Linked DNA regions of Kitasatospora sp. NBC_00315. The protein of the gene in region 2 interacts with the protein of the main gene of each other region in a pairwise test. Links are inferred from orthologs where the notes say so. Each region holds a gene or a part of one and is shown on either strand. Other genes may lie near its edges.

What was found.
Region 1: the proteins of OG823_RS24010 (region 2) and OG823_RS00245 interact in binary tests that used the Escherichia coli proteins (3 or more experiments, as listed by UniProt). The link is inferred for Kitasatospora sp. NBC_00315 from one-to-one orthologs.

Annotation. Positions count from the first base shown.
Region 1 is NZ_CP108025.1:50,815-60,485, reverse strand. Bases 2,899-5,791 are described here. They hold OG823_RS00245 (alpha/beta fold hydrolase), read right to left. Parts: upstream 4,796-5,791; coding sequence 4,001-4,795; downstream 2,899-4,000. Other genes in these bases: OG823_RS00240 (SDR family NAD(P)-dependent oxidoreductase), read right to left, coding at 5,010-5,791; OG823_RS00250 (TetR/AcrR family transcriptional regulator), read right to left, coding at 3,294-3,875. In the rest of the region: OG823_RS00265 (SDR family NAD(P)-dependent oxidoreductase), read right to left, coding at 778-1,491; OG823_RS00260 (TetR/AcrR family transcriptional regulator), read left to right, coding at 1,648-2,256; more of OG823_RS00240, read right to left, coding at 5,792-5,897; OG823_RS00235 (hypothetical protein), read right to left, coding at 6,510-6,674; OG823_RS00225 (hypothetical protein), read right to left, coding at 7,930-8,523; OG823_RS00220 (hypothetical protein), read right to left, coding at 8,520-8,870; OG823_RS00215 (hypothetical protein), read left to right, coding at 9,073-9,534. UniProt on the Escherichia coli protein: The physiological role of BioH is to remove the methyl group introduced by BioC when the pimeloyl moiety is complete. It allows to synthesize pimeloyl-ACP via the fatty acid synthetic pathway through the hydrolysis of the ester bonds of pimeloyl-ACP esters.
Region 2 is NZ_CP108025.1:5,758,070-5,761,638, forward strand. Bases 842-3,569 are described here. They hold OG823_RS24010 (acyl carrier protein), read right to left. Parts: upstream 2,463-3,569; coding sequence 2,220-2,462; downstream 842-2,219. Other genes in these bases: fabF (beta-ketoacyl-ACP synthase II), read right to left, coding at 842-2,063; OG823_RS24015 (beta-ketoacyl-ACP synthase III), read right to left, coding at 2,552-3,569. Also shown: OG823_RS24000 (DUF3145 domain-containing protein), read left to right, coding at 146-640; more of fabF, read right to left, coding at 798-841. UniProt on the Escherichia coli protein: Carrier of the growing fatty acid chain in fatty acid biosynthesis.

The DNA.
Region 1 (9,671 bases), 5.7 Mb from region 2 along the record:
CCGGCTCCGCGGGCGTCGGCGGCCTTGCCCCGCCGCAGTCGGACCGCCGCTATAACCGGGCGGGCCGACGGGGTGGAGAGGGTGGCGAGGATCGGGTGCAGGGTGCGTACGCCCTTGAACCGTCCGACCTCGGCGCCCTGCTTGGCGCGGCCGTAGACGCGTCGGTGGGTGGGGTCGATGTCCACGAACGCCACCCGGTCGACGTCGGGCTGCAGGGGGGTGGTCCGGGCCAGGCGGGCGAGGAAGTCCCGGTGCACCGAATGGAGTTGGCGGTTGTGCCCGTGGGTGAACGAGCGCAGGAAGGTGCCCAGGGTGGACGGTGCTCGTACCCCGCCGAACAGTCGGCCTACCGCGCCGTGCCGGAGCCGGTCGGTGTCGTCGATCGAGTCGGCCCCGGCGCACATCGCCGCGACCAGCGTCATCACCTTCGCGCCCGGATTGGCGCCGGCACCGTTGTCGGTGCCTTCGATGCGTAGCCTGTCGCCGACCAGGGCGGGCAGGCCGGCGCGCTCGGCCAGGCGGACCAGCGGGAGCAGTCCGGCGTCCGCGATCAGATTCGGCTCGTCGAACACGACGGAGACGGCCGGGACAGCGTGAGATGATTGCACTTACGAGATGCCTTGCTGATTGTGCGTGGTGGAGCCTAGAGAACTCCCATCATCGCAGGTCGCAAGGCATCTCTTCGTTGTACAGGGGCTTCCCTGGTAGCGATCACCCGGTGGATCCGGGCTGAGCATTGGACCCGGTGAACCTTCCAGGTCAGAGCCAAATTACTCGTCAGGCGTTGGAGTGAAAACCAATGCCCCCGGAGACGGTCAGGTTGTCGCCCGTGATGTAGCCGGCGGCGTCCGAGGCGAGGAAGGCCACGGCTTCGGCGATGTCGGCGGGAGCACCGACGCGGCCGAGCGGGACGTCCCGGGCCCAGGAGTCGATCATTTCCTGGGAGACACCCATCTTGCTGTAGGCAGGGGTGTTGATCATTCCCGGGCTGACCGCGTTGACGCGGATGCGGCGGGGGGCGAGTTCGAGTGCGAGGGACCGCATGAGGGGCAGCAGAGCACCCTTGGCGGCTGTCATTGCGGCCCCGAGCCCTTCGGCGGCGCCCACGGTGAGCACGACCGAGGCGCCCTCGTTGAGGAGCGGCGGTGCCTTTTGCAGGGTGAAGAAATTTCCCTTGACGTTGATGTCGAACAGGGCGTCGAAGGCGTCTTCGTCGGTTGATTCGATCGGGCCGGGGCGGGAGATGCCCGCGTTGAGGAAGAGCAGGTCGAGGGAGCCGAGTTGCTGGCGCGCCTGGTCGATCGCCTGGTCGATGTCCGGCAGGGACCGTGCGTCGGCCCGGACAGCCGTGACGTCTTCGGGAAGTCCGGCGTTGGCGACATTGCCGAGGCCGGTGACCATGACGCGGTAGCCGCGGGAGTGGAGTAGTTCGGCGGTCGCCTTGCCGATGCCGCTGGTTCCACCGGTGATCAGAGCTGTGGGTGCAGGCATGATGCGCTCCTTTGCGTACTTCTGGGCGGGGGTGAGCAGCTCTGTCTGGGGCAGTGGGCGGCGCCGCACACCACTCATGGCAGCGTATGCCAGATTGGCGGCGACTGTCACATGGGATGGGTGTGCCGTCTTGGCAGCGCCGGGTAATCTGGTGGTATGCAGCAGGACGCAAAGGCAGCGACGAGGACTCCGATCACGCTGTGGGACCGGACACGACAGATGGCCTCCCGAGAGATCCTCGAGACAGCCTTGCGCCTGTTCATCGAGCAGGGCTACGACGAGACGACCATCGCCCAGATCGCCCGGGAGGCCGGCGTTTCCCAGCGCACCCTCTTCCGCTACTTCGGCACCAAGGAGGACCTTCTCGGCGGCGACCAGGACCGGTTCGGGCAGGTCCTGACAGACACGATCAGCGAACTGCCGGCCGACGTCAGCGTCTGGGAGGCCCTGCGCGCAGGGGTGGCTGCCGTACTGGCCCTGCATAACAGCCGCGAGCAGGCCCTGGAGCGGTTCCGTCTCCTGCACAACACCGCCTCTCTGCGTGCCGGTTGGCTCGAAAAGCGACTGCGGTTCCAGGAGGACCTGCTGCCGCTCATCGAGACCCGTATGAACGCAGCTACCGGCAACGAGGGCGCGAAGGTCCGCGCGGTAATTGCGACGGCGTTCGGGTGCCTGGATGCCGCATCGATCACGTGGGTCGCCAACGACGGCAAGGGAGAAATCATGGACCTATACGACGAGTGCCTGGCTGCGGTGCGGGGCTGACCCGCAGCGGCCAACCAGCCCCCGTGGACGGACACACTCGCTGCCACAGACCGGGTCCAGATCCGGATCTCCCGGCTGGCTGCAGATGGGCCACGCTGGCGTCATGCGCAACTGCACCAGTGGCACGTCCGGTCCGCTACCTGGACTCCACAGGACGAGGGCTTCAAGTCAACCCCCGAAGGACTTCCAGCGCCCACCACTCAGTACGCCAGAGATTTGTTCGTCGCCAGCGTGCACAACGCCAGCTCTGCCGCCTCCTGCGCACCGGCCCCCGCCGCCAGCAACGCCTGCTCCAGCCTCGCCCGCAAACCGTCGATCATGGCGCGGACCATCGCCCGGCCCTCCGCGTCAAGCGCCGGAAACTGCGTTGCCGACACCCTGAGCAGGCAGCCATCCAGGACCGTCGGATCGGCGATACGGTTCAGGGCGACCTGGAGGAAGGCGGCCAGAACGGCGCTCGGGCTCGGGTGGGGGCCAGACAGCGCCTGCTCGTACAGCGGGTGGTGGGTCTGCGCGTACCGTTGGAGGCTTTTGCGGAAGAGGGCGCTCTTGTCGCCGAAGGTGCCGTAGAGCGAGCCCCGGCCCAGGCCCGTGCCCTCGGTCAGTCGATCGATCGAGGCCTCCGAATAGCCCCAGCGCCAGAAGGATCTTCAACGAGCCGCAGGCGGCCCCCACACGACGGTGGGCGTCGACTAATCAGAGCGGCGCTCGTCCGCGCCCAGGTTGCTCCGGGCAGTACCGGGTGGCCCGTACAGCCACCAGAGTGCGGTCAGCCGACTTCGGTGAGGCCGGCAACTTCGGCCTCCACCTTGTGGATGTCAGCGACCAGCGCGTCGGCGGCGATGGCTCGCCGGAGGGCGCACCAGGACGCGATGTCATGTGGGCCGCTGGTAATGCCGCTCCCGCCACGGGTCAGATCATGACGTTGAAGGCTTCGGCGACCTCGGCGACCGCCACCACGAAGGCATCGCATGGAACAACCTCGGCACCACGTGCCGGGGCGCTGAAGCTCACGGTCAGGTACTGGGCACTGGGCATCACGTGTTCGACGGGGCGGCTCGTAGACCGCCGAGCAGGGTGGTGAGGTAGCGGTGTGCTGTGTTGATCCGGTCGGCAGGGGTGCCGCCGTGGACGGTGACGGCGTGCGCGATGCCGCACATCAGCGGGACCAGATCGGCAGCGGACAGGTCGGGGCGGACCACTGCGGCCTCGCGGGCCCGGTAGAGGAGGTCGGTGCCGATCGTTGCCAGTGACTGCCTGAGCTCCGTGGTGCGGGGGAGGGCGTCGGTAGGTGCGGCGGTGACCAGGGCCAGGGAGGCGTCGGTGATCTGTGCGTCGAGGGTCCGCGTCAGGAACCCTTCGAGGGCGCGCCAGGGATCCGTGTCAGCCAGCGCCTGTTCGCCATGGGCGGCCAGGGCTTCCAGGCGGGGGGTGGCCACGGTCTCCAGCAGCGCCTCGGGGGTGGCGAAGTGCCGGTAGACGGTGCCGACCCCGAGTCCGGCCCGGCGGGCGACATCGTTGAGCTGCAGCGTGACGCCCTGGTCGACCAGGGCGCGGGCGATGGCGACGATCCGGTCCCAGTTGCGGGCAGCGTCCTTGCGTAGCTGTGTGGTCGTCATGTGTGGCCAAAAATCCCTGTCGCGTGTCCCGTCATATATGTCCGGCGTTCGATCATACGCAGCCGTTCCCGGCGGGGAAGTCGGCGCTGTGGCGGGTGGGCCGCATGGCCCACCCGCCCGCGCCGTCAGCCCTGGCCCTGCTGTCGGGCGAGGAAGCCGGTGATGATCTCCAGCCACTCCTTGGGCTGCTCCAGGAAAGGCAGGTGCCCGGTGGCGAGCTCGGCGGTCCGCGCGCCCGGGATGGCCTCAGCCAGCTGGTACTGGAGGGCAGCGGGTATCAGGTTGTCGGCGGTGGTGACGACAACGAGGGTCGGGACGGCGATCAGCGCGAGGTCTGCGCGCACGTCGGCGCGGCGGACCAGGTCGACCTGGTCCCCGGTGCCCGGCGGCAGCGCAGAGGCGGCCTGCTCGGCGGCTGCGCGCACCTGCTCCGGGGTGAGGGAGTTCAGCACCGGCGCGCTCACGGTCAGCAGGGTCAGGTACTGGGCGAGCAGGACGTGCTGTCCGGACTCGTAGAGCTGGTGCCAGAGTGCGGCGGCCAGCTCGGTACGGGTGTCCAGACGGGCGAACGTGGCGGTCAGGATGAGGGAGGTGACGCGTTCCGGATGGCGGGCCGCGGCACGGATCGCGACCTGGCCGCCCAGCGAATAGCCGCAGACGGCGAAGGTGTCGAGCGCCTCGGCGTCCGCCGCGGCGACGAGCTGGTCCGCCAGCACGTCGAGCTCCAGGGGCGTGGACGTGGTGGGATTCCTTCCTGAGCCCGGGTAGTCGACCCCGACGACGGTGTGCTGCGCGGCGAGCCCCTCCATGATCGGCCCGTAGTTGGCCTCGATGCCGCCGCCCGCGCCGTGGGCGAGGAGGAGGCCGGGGCCGGAGCCGTGGACGGTGCGGGCGTGGGCGTTCGGGACTGGGGCGTTCATGGACGTGTCCTCGTCTGGCGAAGGTGTGCAGGGGTGACGATGTGCGGCGTTCGGTGACCGGCCGTGGCGGGCCGTGCGCGTCTGCGTGACGGCGTGCGGGGCGTGGAGCAGCAAGGCTGTAGGGCGGAGCGGCCCGCTGTTTACCGGTGGTGCCGGGCCTGCGTCGCGGAGTTGAGGCGGGCCGGCCCGAGGTCCACCGGAGCGGGCGTATTGCCTACCTGACGGCGAGGGGAGCGTGGGCTTCGCTGAGCCGGCGTACGGCCTCGGCGACGCGAGGGTCGGTGGCCGGGCGGAACGGGGCGACCGGACGCGCTCGGGGACCGATGACGACGCCGGTCCGGCCGGTCAACGCGTCGTCCGTGGCGGCGACGATCGATGGCCTGGCTGCCGCGGACGCCGGGCCGGACGTGGACCGTTCGAACTTGCGGCGCACCAGCGGCCACAGCAGTCGCAGGGCGGGAGATACGATCTTCGGATCGGTCAGGGTGCCGTTGGTCATGTCGGTCGCAGCGCCTCCGGGGTCGGCGGCGAAGGCCGAGACGCCCGTGCCGTCCAGCCTCGCGGCAAGGTCGAGCGTGTAAGCGAGGTTGGCGAGCTTGGCGCGGCCGTACCAGTGGAAGCCGTAGTAGCCGCCGGGCGGCTCGACGGCGTCGAACACCCGCTTCGCGACCCCGACCGCACCCGAGGTCACGTTCACGATCCGACTCGGCGCACCGGCCCTCAGCGCGGGCAGCAGCAGTTCGGTCAGCAGGTACGGCGACAGGTGGTTGACGACGAACGAGGCCTCGACACCGCCCAGCTCGCGCCGGTCGGGGAACATCGCCCCGACGTTGTTGACCAGCACCGCCAGCGGATCCCCCGAGGCCTCCCGCTTGGCTGTGATCCGCTCCGCCAGCGCGCGCACCTGGTCCAGCGAGGAGAGGTCGGCGGCCAGGAACTGACCAGGGTGCGCCGGGCCCATGGCGTTGATCAGGTCCACCGCCTGGGCGCCCCGGTCTGCGCTCCGACCGACCACCGTGACCGCGAACCCGGCCACGGCAAGCCCCAACGCCGTCTCCAGACCGATGCCGGCCGTACCGGCCGTCACCACGGCTGTCCTCATGTGTTCCTCCACCCCGACAGGTAAAACGGATAGGTCATCCGATTGCTGGGGGTGACGCTAACACATATACGGATGATCTATCCGTTTGGCTGGAGCCGGCACGGCCGCTATGCAGCACCCTGGGATCGCAAACCCTCGCGCCCATCCATGACCAGGGCTTCAGCTCCTTGACCTCCTCACGGAGGGAGAACGCCACGGGGCACGTGGCCGCAGCAGGTGGTCACCGAGTCGGCGAGGGCGCCCGCGATGGGTCCGGCCGGTTGCCGGGACCGCCCGGGTGCCCGCTCCCGTGGGGGTCTCCCCGGCCGGCCTGTACGTACTGACACACTGGCTGTGACCCCGCAGCGGGGCCCCGGTGCCGCCGCTATCTGGCGCCCGCGGAGCCCGGCGGCCGGGCCGGCCCAGCCGCCGTCCTCGGCCACCCGCAGGTGGTAGAGCTCCATCGCTGGCAGCGCGGTAGGTGGTCGGCAACGGCGTGCGGCGGGGGGCTGGCCAGACCGGGTGGGCTGCGGGCCGCCCACCGTCGGCCTGACAGCGCGGCCCCGGGGGCGGTGTTCGTTCGGCGGCGTCCAGGGCATCGGCGGGGTCGGCGGCCAGACGCTGTTCGGGTGGTCAGTTCGCGCGGGGCGACGCGGCGCCGGGGTCGTCCTGGTCGACGGGGAAGACGTGGTCGGCTCCGGTGATCTCCCGCATCCTGGCCACGATGCGGGTCGGGCGTGCCAGGTGGAGGACGGCGCCGGGCGTCGATCCGGGCTTGGAGCAGGGCGTTGAGTCCACTGGAGTCGCAGAAGGTGACGTCCGCGAGGTCGACCACCAGCGTCGGCGGGGCCGGGCTGGTAGCGAGGGCGCGGTGCAGCGCGGCGCCGGCTTGGCAGCCACCCGCGCGCTGTCAGCCGCTTCGCCTTCGACCGCAGCGCCTCGATCTTCCCGGGCACCGGGTCCAGGCCGAAGCAGCCGGCCATCTCCTGGCAGGTCAGCGGGCCTTGACCGAGCCGTCCCCGGTCCGCGAGAGCCTGCACGATGCGCTGGTAGTCCGCCGACAGTGCCGACCGGGCCAGACCCGCACGCCACATGGGGACCACCGACTTCGGCTTCGCCGCCTCCGAAGACGCGGGCAGCGCGGGTGGTTCACCGCGCTCCGACGGCTCCTCGGCGGCATCCGGGCCGGCGATGTCGCCTTCGCCCGGGGAGAGCGCCTCGCCGACGCGTGAACGGGCGATGACCCACTGGTTCCACTCCCGCTCCGCCACGACCAGCTCGGCTTGGATACGGTCCACCTCCTCCCGCAGCGCGTCCACACGACGGCGAGCGGTCAGCTCACGCTGTTCCAGCAGCCCCACGACCGACGGCATCCCCGACCTCCACCAGAGCGACGACACGACACGTCACCACTCCCCGAGACCGCCGACCCCATGCCTGAACAGCGGAAACGCAGCCCCTAAGCCCGGAAAGACACGACGCCGTTGGCCTCACCTGTTCTCCTACGGCAGCGTCGAGCTCTGCGTCTGCCACTGCCGCCTGATCACCTTGATCAGTGTCCAGACCTGGCAGGACAGCATCGACCTCCCGCACTCCGAGTCCAAGACTGTCGTCTCCTGCCCGGGGCATCTGACCCGCCGGCAGGTCACGTCAGCCCTCGAAGCGATCGGATGCCACTGGCAGCCAGTCACTCGGCACCAACCGCCGGGACAGATCGCGCTTCAGGCCGAACCGACCGGGGCGACCTTCACCTTCCGCACTGCGGACATCCCTGAGCCGCTATTGGCGAACGTCGGAATCTGGACCAGCACACACAGCTGCATGCCCCCGGCCCTCGATGCCCCAGACGATGGATTCGGAGCAGAGCCGGTCGGCTGAAAACGGGACAGCGGTGCCGGGGTCTTGGCCAACTACAGAGTCATGGCACAGCCGTTGTGCCTGGACTCGGTAGATGGCCAAAGGTGACAGCACAGTTGGCCAACCCCCGCAGTCAGTCACTTTCGCTGCTTACTGCGTCCAGGACCGGGCTGCGCCGCGTTGACATAGGAAGGCGTCAGAGTCCTTGTGGGTGCTTGGACAGCCAGTCGCTGTGGTGTTCGCGCATGGCGTCCCGGCTGGCGTTGTTCGCGAGGATCACGTCTGCGCCGCCGTCGTAGGGGTGGTAGAGCTGATCGAGGTTTGCGTCGGTGATGATCACGCCCGCTGATACGTCGTCTGCGACCGAGCGAAGCAGCGGGTCAAGGCACGTGGGCTGCCATCGGATGCGGCTGATGTAAGAGTGCCGGTAGAGCCGGTACTCCGGATCGGGCTCGTTGGTGAGAGAGGATGTCCACAGCTCGCTGCCGGGGTGGAGTCGGAGCTGGTCGTCTGACCGTACTGCGGGATCGCCCGGATAGGACCACCCGTTGGTGATCACGCAGACGTCCTGCCCCGTGAACAGTTCGTCCAGCACCGTGTTGTGGCGCTCCAGGATGACCCTGTACTCGGCCTCGTCCTGTGGGTAGCGCATTGAGCCTGGCAGGCTGTGGAACCGGACCCAGCGCTCAGCGTGCTTTGCACGGAGCTCGTGCGCGTCGGGTGGCTTCGTCTGCCACCTCTCCTCCCACCGCGCCAGTAGGTCGCTGAACAACTCGCCGTCCTCGCTCATTCGTCGGTCTTCACGTCGCTGGCCGTGCAGGACATACGGTTGTCCATGGGTGCCCGATCGAGCACTTCGATGACCATGATCCGGCCGTCCAGGACGTCCAGGTTCAGCATGCCTTCCGCGGGCATGAGCGGCACGCACCGATGTCCTGGGCCGTAGGGCTGTCCTTGCGGGTGATCCCCTGTTCGGATGCTCTGGCAGAAGTCGTCAGAACATCCGCATTTTCCGACCAGGCGGACATCCCGCACGCTGATGGCCAGCCAACGTTCTCCTTCCGCTTCCAGGAGAGCGGTCAGCTCGGCAACGAGGTCGGGGAAGACGTCGCGAACGAGGGGTTGGTTCTGCTCCATAGCGGGAGGGTGGCACGGCCTGACCTCGTCTGACAATCGGTTTGGGGGGCCTTCGGGCCCAGCGCACTTGCAGTCAGCCAAAGAAGACAGGGTAGTTGGCCAAGGCGGACGAGGACGGTGATTCTGGACATAGTTCCCTTGATGTGCTGAACCGGGGCACGGGGCATCGTCCCAGCCGTTTCCGAGGGGCTGTCATGGAGTCATGAGCCTTCACGGTCAGGTCGGCTGTGGTCTTTGGTCGTCGTCGTGCGCCGTCGGCGACGTCTGTGATGTGTTCCGGCTGGACGATGCGGACGTCGACGTGCTCGACATGTGTGAGGGCTGGGCCGGTCGCTGGACAGCAACGTGGAGCTTCGACAGGTGCGAGGTGTCCTGCCCGATCCGGGAGATCAGCGGCATCCCTATGCGTGGGGCTGAGCCGGTGAGGCACTTCAGCTGGCATCCCCGGCAGCACCATCGTCCCGGGCTGGAGGTCCTGGCCAGCACGGGTCGGCTGCACGGGTTCGAGAGTCTGGAGGAGCGCAACTTCCTGCGGGTTCTGGACTTCGCCGGCGGGATCGGAGATGTGCTGTCGCAGCCCTTCCGGATCAGGTTCGCGACGGTCGGGGGCCGATGGCTGCACCACATCCCCGACTACCTGGTCGCCGTGCCGGATGGGCGCTGACTGATCGATGTCCGGCCCCGTGCCTTGGTGAAAGACAAGGACCGTGCGTACTTTGCCGCTGCTGAACAGGTGGTGCGGGCAGCAGGGTGGCGATACAGCGTCGTCGCGGGTTGGCGGCCTCATCTGCTGCCGACGCT
Region 2 (3,569 bases):
TGAGGATCCGACTAACATTGAGTGAGAGCCTGTCCGTTTTGCTCAATTTAGTGGCTTAATGTCGGCTATCTTGGGTAACTGTGGATCACCTGCAGGCACGAGGCAGCTGGGGAAGGCGACCCTCGTCCACAGCCTGGAGGTCCCGGTGACGACACGTGGAGTCCTGTACATCCACTCAGCGCCCCGCGCGCTGTGCCCGCACGTCGAGTGGGCGGTGGCGGGTGTGCTCGGTGTGCGGGTGAGCCTCGACTGGATCCGCCAGCCGGCCGCACCCGGCCACTGGCGCGCCGAGTTCTCCTGGCAGGGGGAGCCCGGCACCGCGTCGAAGCTCGCCTCCGCCCTGCGGGGCTGGCAGCTGATGCGGTACGAGGTGACCAGCGAGCCCTGCGCGACGGCCGAGGGCGAGCGCTTCAGCAGCACGCCCGGCCTCGGCATCTTCCACGCCGTGACGGGCATCCACGGTGACATCCTGATCCCCGAGGACCGGCTGCGCGCCGTCCTGCTGCGGGCCCGCAACGAGGGCACCGACCTGGAGGCCGACATCGCCAGGCTGCTCGGCAAGCCCTGGGACGACGAACTCGAACCCTTCCGGTACGCCGGCGAGGGCGCCCCGGTGCGCTGGCTGCACCAGGTGGTCTGAAGCCGCTCCCACCCCACCCCGCCACGCCCCGTGCGCCCGGGGGCGGAGCGCACCTCCGGCCCGGTGCGGCAGTGAAGCCGGCACGGGGACGGCGCCGGGTACGGGAGTGGGGCCGGTGCTTCCCCGAGAAGCACCGGCCCCACTCCCGTACCGCGGGTCAGACGCTGCGGAAGGCCAGCACCACGTTGTGGCCGCCGAAGCCGAACGAGTTGTTCAGCGCGGCGATCGGGCCCTCGGGCAGCTTGCGGGGCTCGCCCGTCACGATGTCCGCGTCCACGTCGTCGTCCAGGTGCTCGACGTTGATGGTCGGCGGGGCCAGCCGGTTGTACAGGGCCAGCACGGTGGCGACGGTCTCGATGCCGCCGGCGCCGCCCAGCAGGTGGCCGGTCATCGACTTGGTCGCCGAGATGGCGATGTGGTCGAGGTGCTCACCGAGCTCCTTGCGCAGCGCCTTCAGCTCGGCGGTGTCGCCCTGCGGGGTTGAGGTGGCGTGCGCGTTGACGTGCACGATCTCGGCCTTGTCCAGCTGGTTGCGGTCGAACAGGTCGGCCAGCGCACGGGCCACGCCCGCGCCGGTCGGCTCCGGCTGCGCGATGTGGTGGGCGTCCGAGGAGAGGCCCTGGCCCACCGCCTCGGCGTAGATCCGGGCACCGCGCGCGGCGGCGTGCTCGGCGGACTCCAGCACGACCACGCCGGCGCCCTCGCCGAGCACGAAGCCGTCCCGGGCCTTGTCGTACGGGCGGGACGCGCGCTGCGGCTCGTCGTTGTTCTTGGACATCGCCATCATGTTGGCGAAGGCCACGATCGGCAGCGGGTGGATCGCCGCCTCGGTGCCGCCGGCCACCACGACGTCGGCGCGGCCACTGCGGATCATCTCGATCGCGTAGCCGATCGCCTCGGCGCCGGAGGCACAGGCGGAGACGGGGGTGTGCACGCCCGCGCGAGCGCCGACCTCCAGGCCGACGTTGGCCGCCGGGGAGTTGGGCATCAGCATCGGGACGGTGTGCGGGGAGACCTTGCGGACGCCCTTCTCCTTCAGCACGTCGTACTGGTCGAGCAGGGTGGTCACGCCGCCGATGCCGGAGGCGATCACGGCGCCCAGGCGCTCGGGGGCGAGCTTGGAGGACACGTCGGTGGCCGGCGTCTCGTAGCCGGCGTCGGCCCAGGCCTCGCGGGCGGCGATCAGCGCGAACTGCGCGGAGCGGTCCAGCTTGCGGGCCAGCGGCCGGGGAAGGATCTCGCCCGGTTCGACGGCGGTGCGCGCGGCGATCCGGACGGGGAGGTCGGCGGCCCACTCCTCGGTCAGGACGTTCACCCCGGAGCGGCCGGCGAGCAGGCCCTCCCAGGTGGAGGCGGCGTCGCCGCCCAGCGGCGTGAAGGCGCCGATACCCGTGACGACCACGGTGCGGTTTTCAGCGGTCACTGGTTTTCTCTCTCACATGTGGCAGGGGGTTCGGCGGCGCCGGAGGTGGGGCCCGGCCGGGGCGCTCCGCGAGCGGGGAGCCCCGGCCGGTCTAGCGTCAGGTCGTGCGGCCGGGTCGGTCAGGGGGTGAGCGGTCCGGCTGTGCGGTGACCTGGGTCAGGCGTTGGCGAGGATGTAGTCCACGGCGTCGCCGACGGTCTTCAGGTTCTTGACCTCGTCGTCCGGGATCTTGACCTCGAACCGCTCCTCGGCGGCCACGACGACCTCGACCATGGACAGCGAGTCGACGTCCAGGTCGTCCGTGAAGGACTTGTCGAGCTCGACGTCCTCGGCCGGGATACCGGCGATCTCGTTGACGATCTCAGCGAGACCTTCCAGGACCTCGTCCTTGGTAGCCATAGTGGCTGCTCCTCTTCGGTGGTGATGACGGCTGCCCGGCGGGCGGCCGCACGTTCTGTTGACGGGTACGGCGGGTACTGCGGCTGTGCCTAGGGGAGCGTAACGACTGCCGCCGCGTAGACCAGACCCGCCCCGAACCCGATGATCAGGGCGAGGTCGCCGCTGCGGGCCTCTCCGCTCTCCAGCATGCGTTCCATCGCCAGCGGGATGGAGGCCGCCGAGGTGTTGCCGGTCTCGGCGATGTCACGGGCCACCGGTACCGACGCGGGCAGCTTGAGCGCCTTGATCATGGCATCGGTGATCCGCATGTTGGCCTGGTGCGGGATGAACGCGCCGAGCTGTTCGGCGGTGATCCCGGCGGCGTCCAGCGCCTGCTGGGCGACCTTGGCCATCTCCCAGACGGCCCAGCGGAAGACCGCCTGGCCCTCCATCCGCAGAGCCGGCCACTTGACCTCGTCGCCGGCGCCGTTGACGGCGTCCTCCTTGGCGAAGGCGGTGTCCCAGGCCTGGGTCTGCGTGATGACGTCCTTCTGCGAGCCGTCCGAGCCCCAGACGACCTTGCCGATCCCGGGGGTGTCGGACGGGCCGACGACGGCCGCGCCGGCGCCGTCACCGAAGATGAACGCGGTCGAGCGGTCCGAGGTGTCGGTCAGGTCGCTGAGCCGCTCGACACCGATCACCAGCACGTACTCGGCGCTGCCGCCGCGGATCATGCCGTCGGCCAGGCCCAGGCCGTAGCCGAAGCCGGCGCAGGCCGCCGAGATGTCGAAGGCGGGGGCGGTGCCGCAGCCGAGCCGCTGGGCGATCTCGGTGGCGATGGCCGGGGTCTGCTTCAGGTGCGAGACGGTCGCCACGATCACGGCGCCGATCTGCTCGGCCGCGATCCCGGACTGCGCGATCGCCTTGCCGGCCGCCTGCACCGACATCTCGGCGACGGTCTCCTCCGGGCCGGCCCAGCGGCGCTCGGCGATTCCGCTGCGGGTCCGGATCCACTCGTCCGAGGAGTCGATCCAGTTCAGGACCTCGGCGTTCGGGATCACCCGGACGGGGCGGTAGCCGCCCACGCCGTGGATCCGGGAGTACGCCGCGCCGGTGACCGGCCGGATC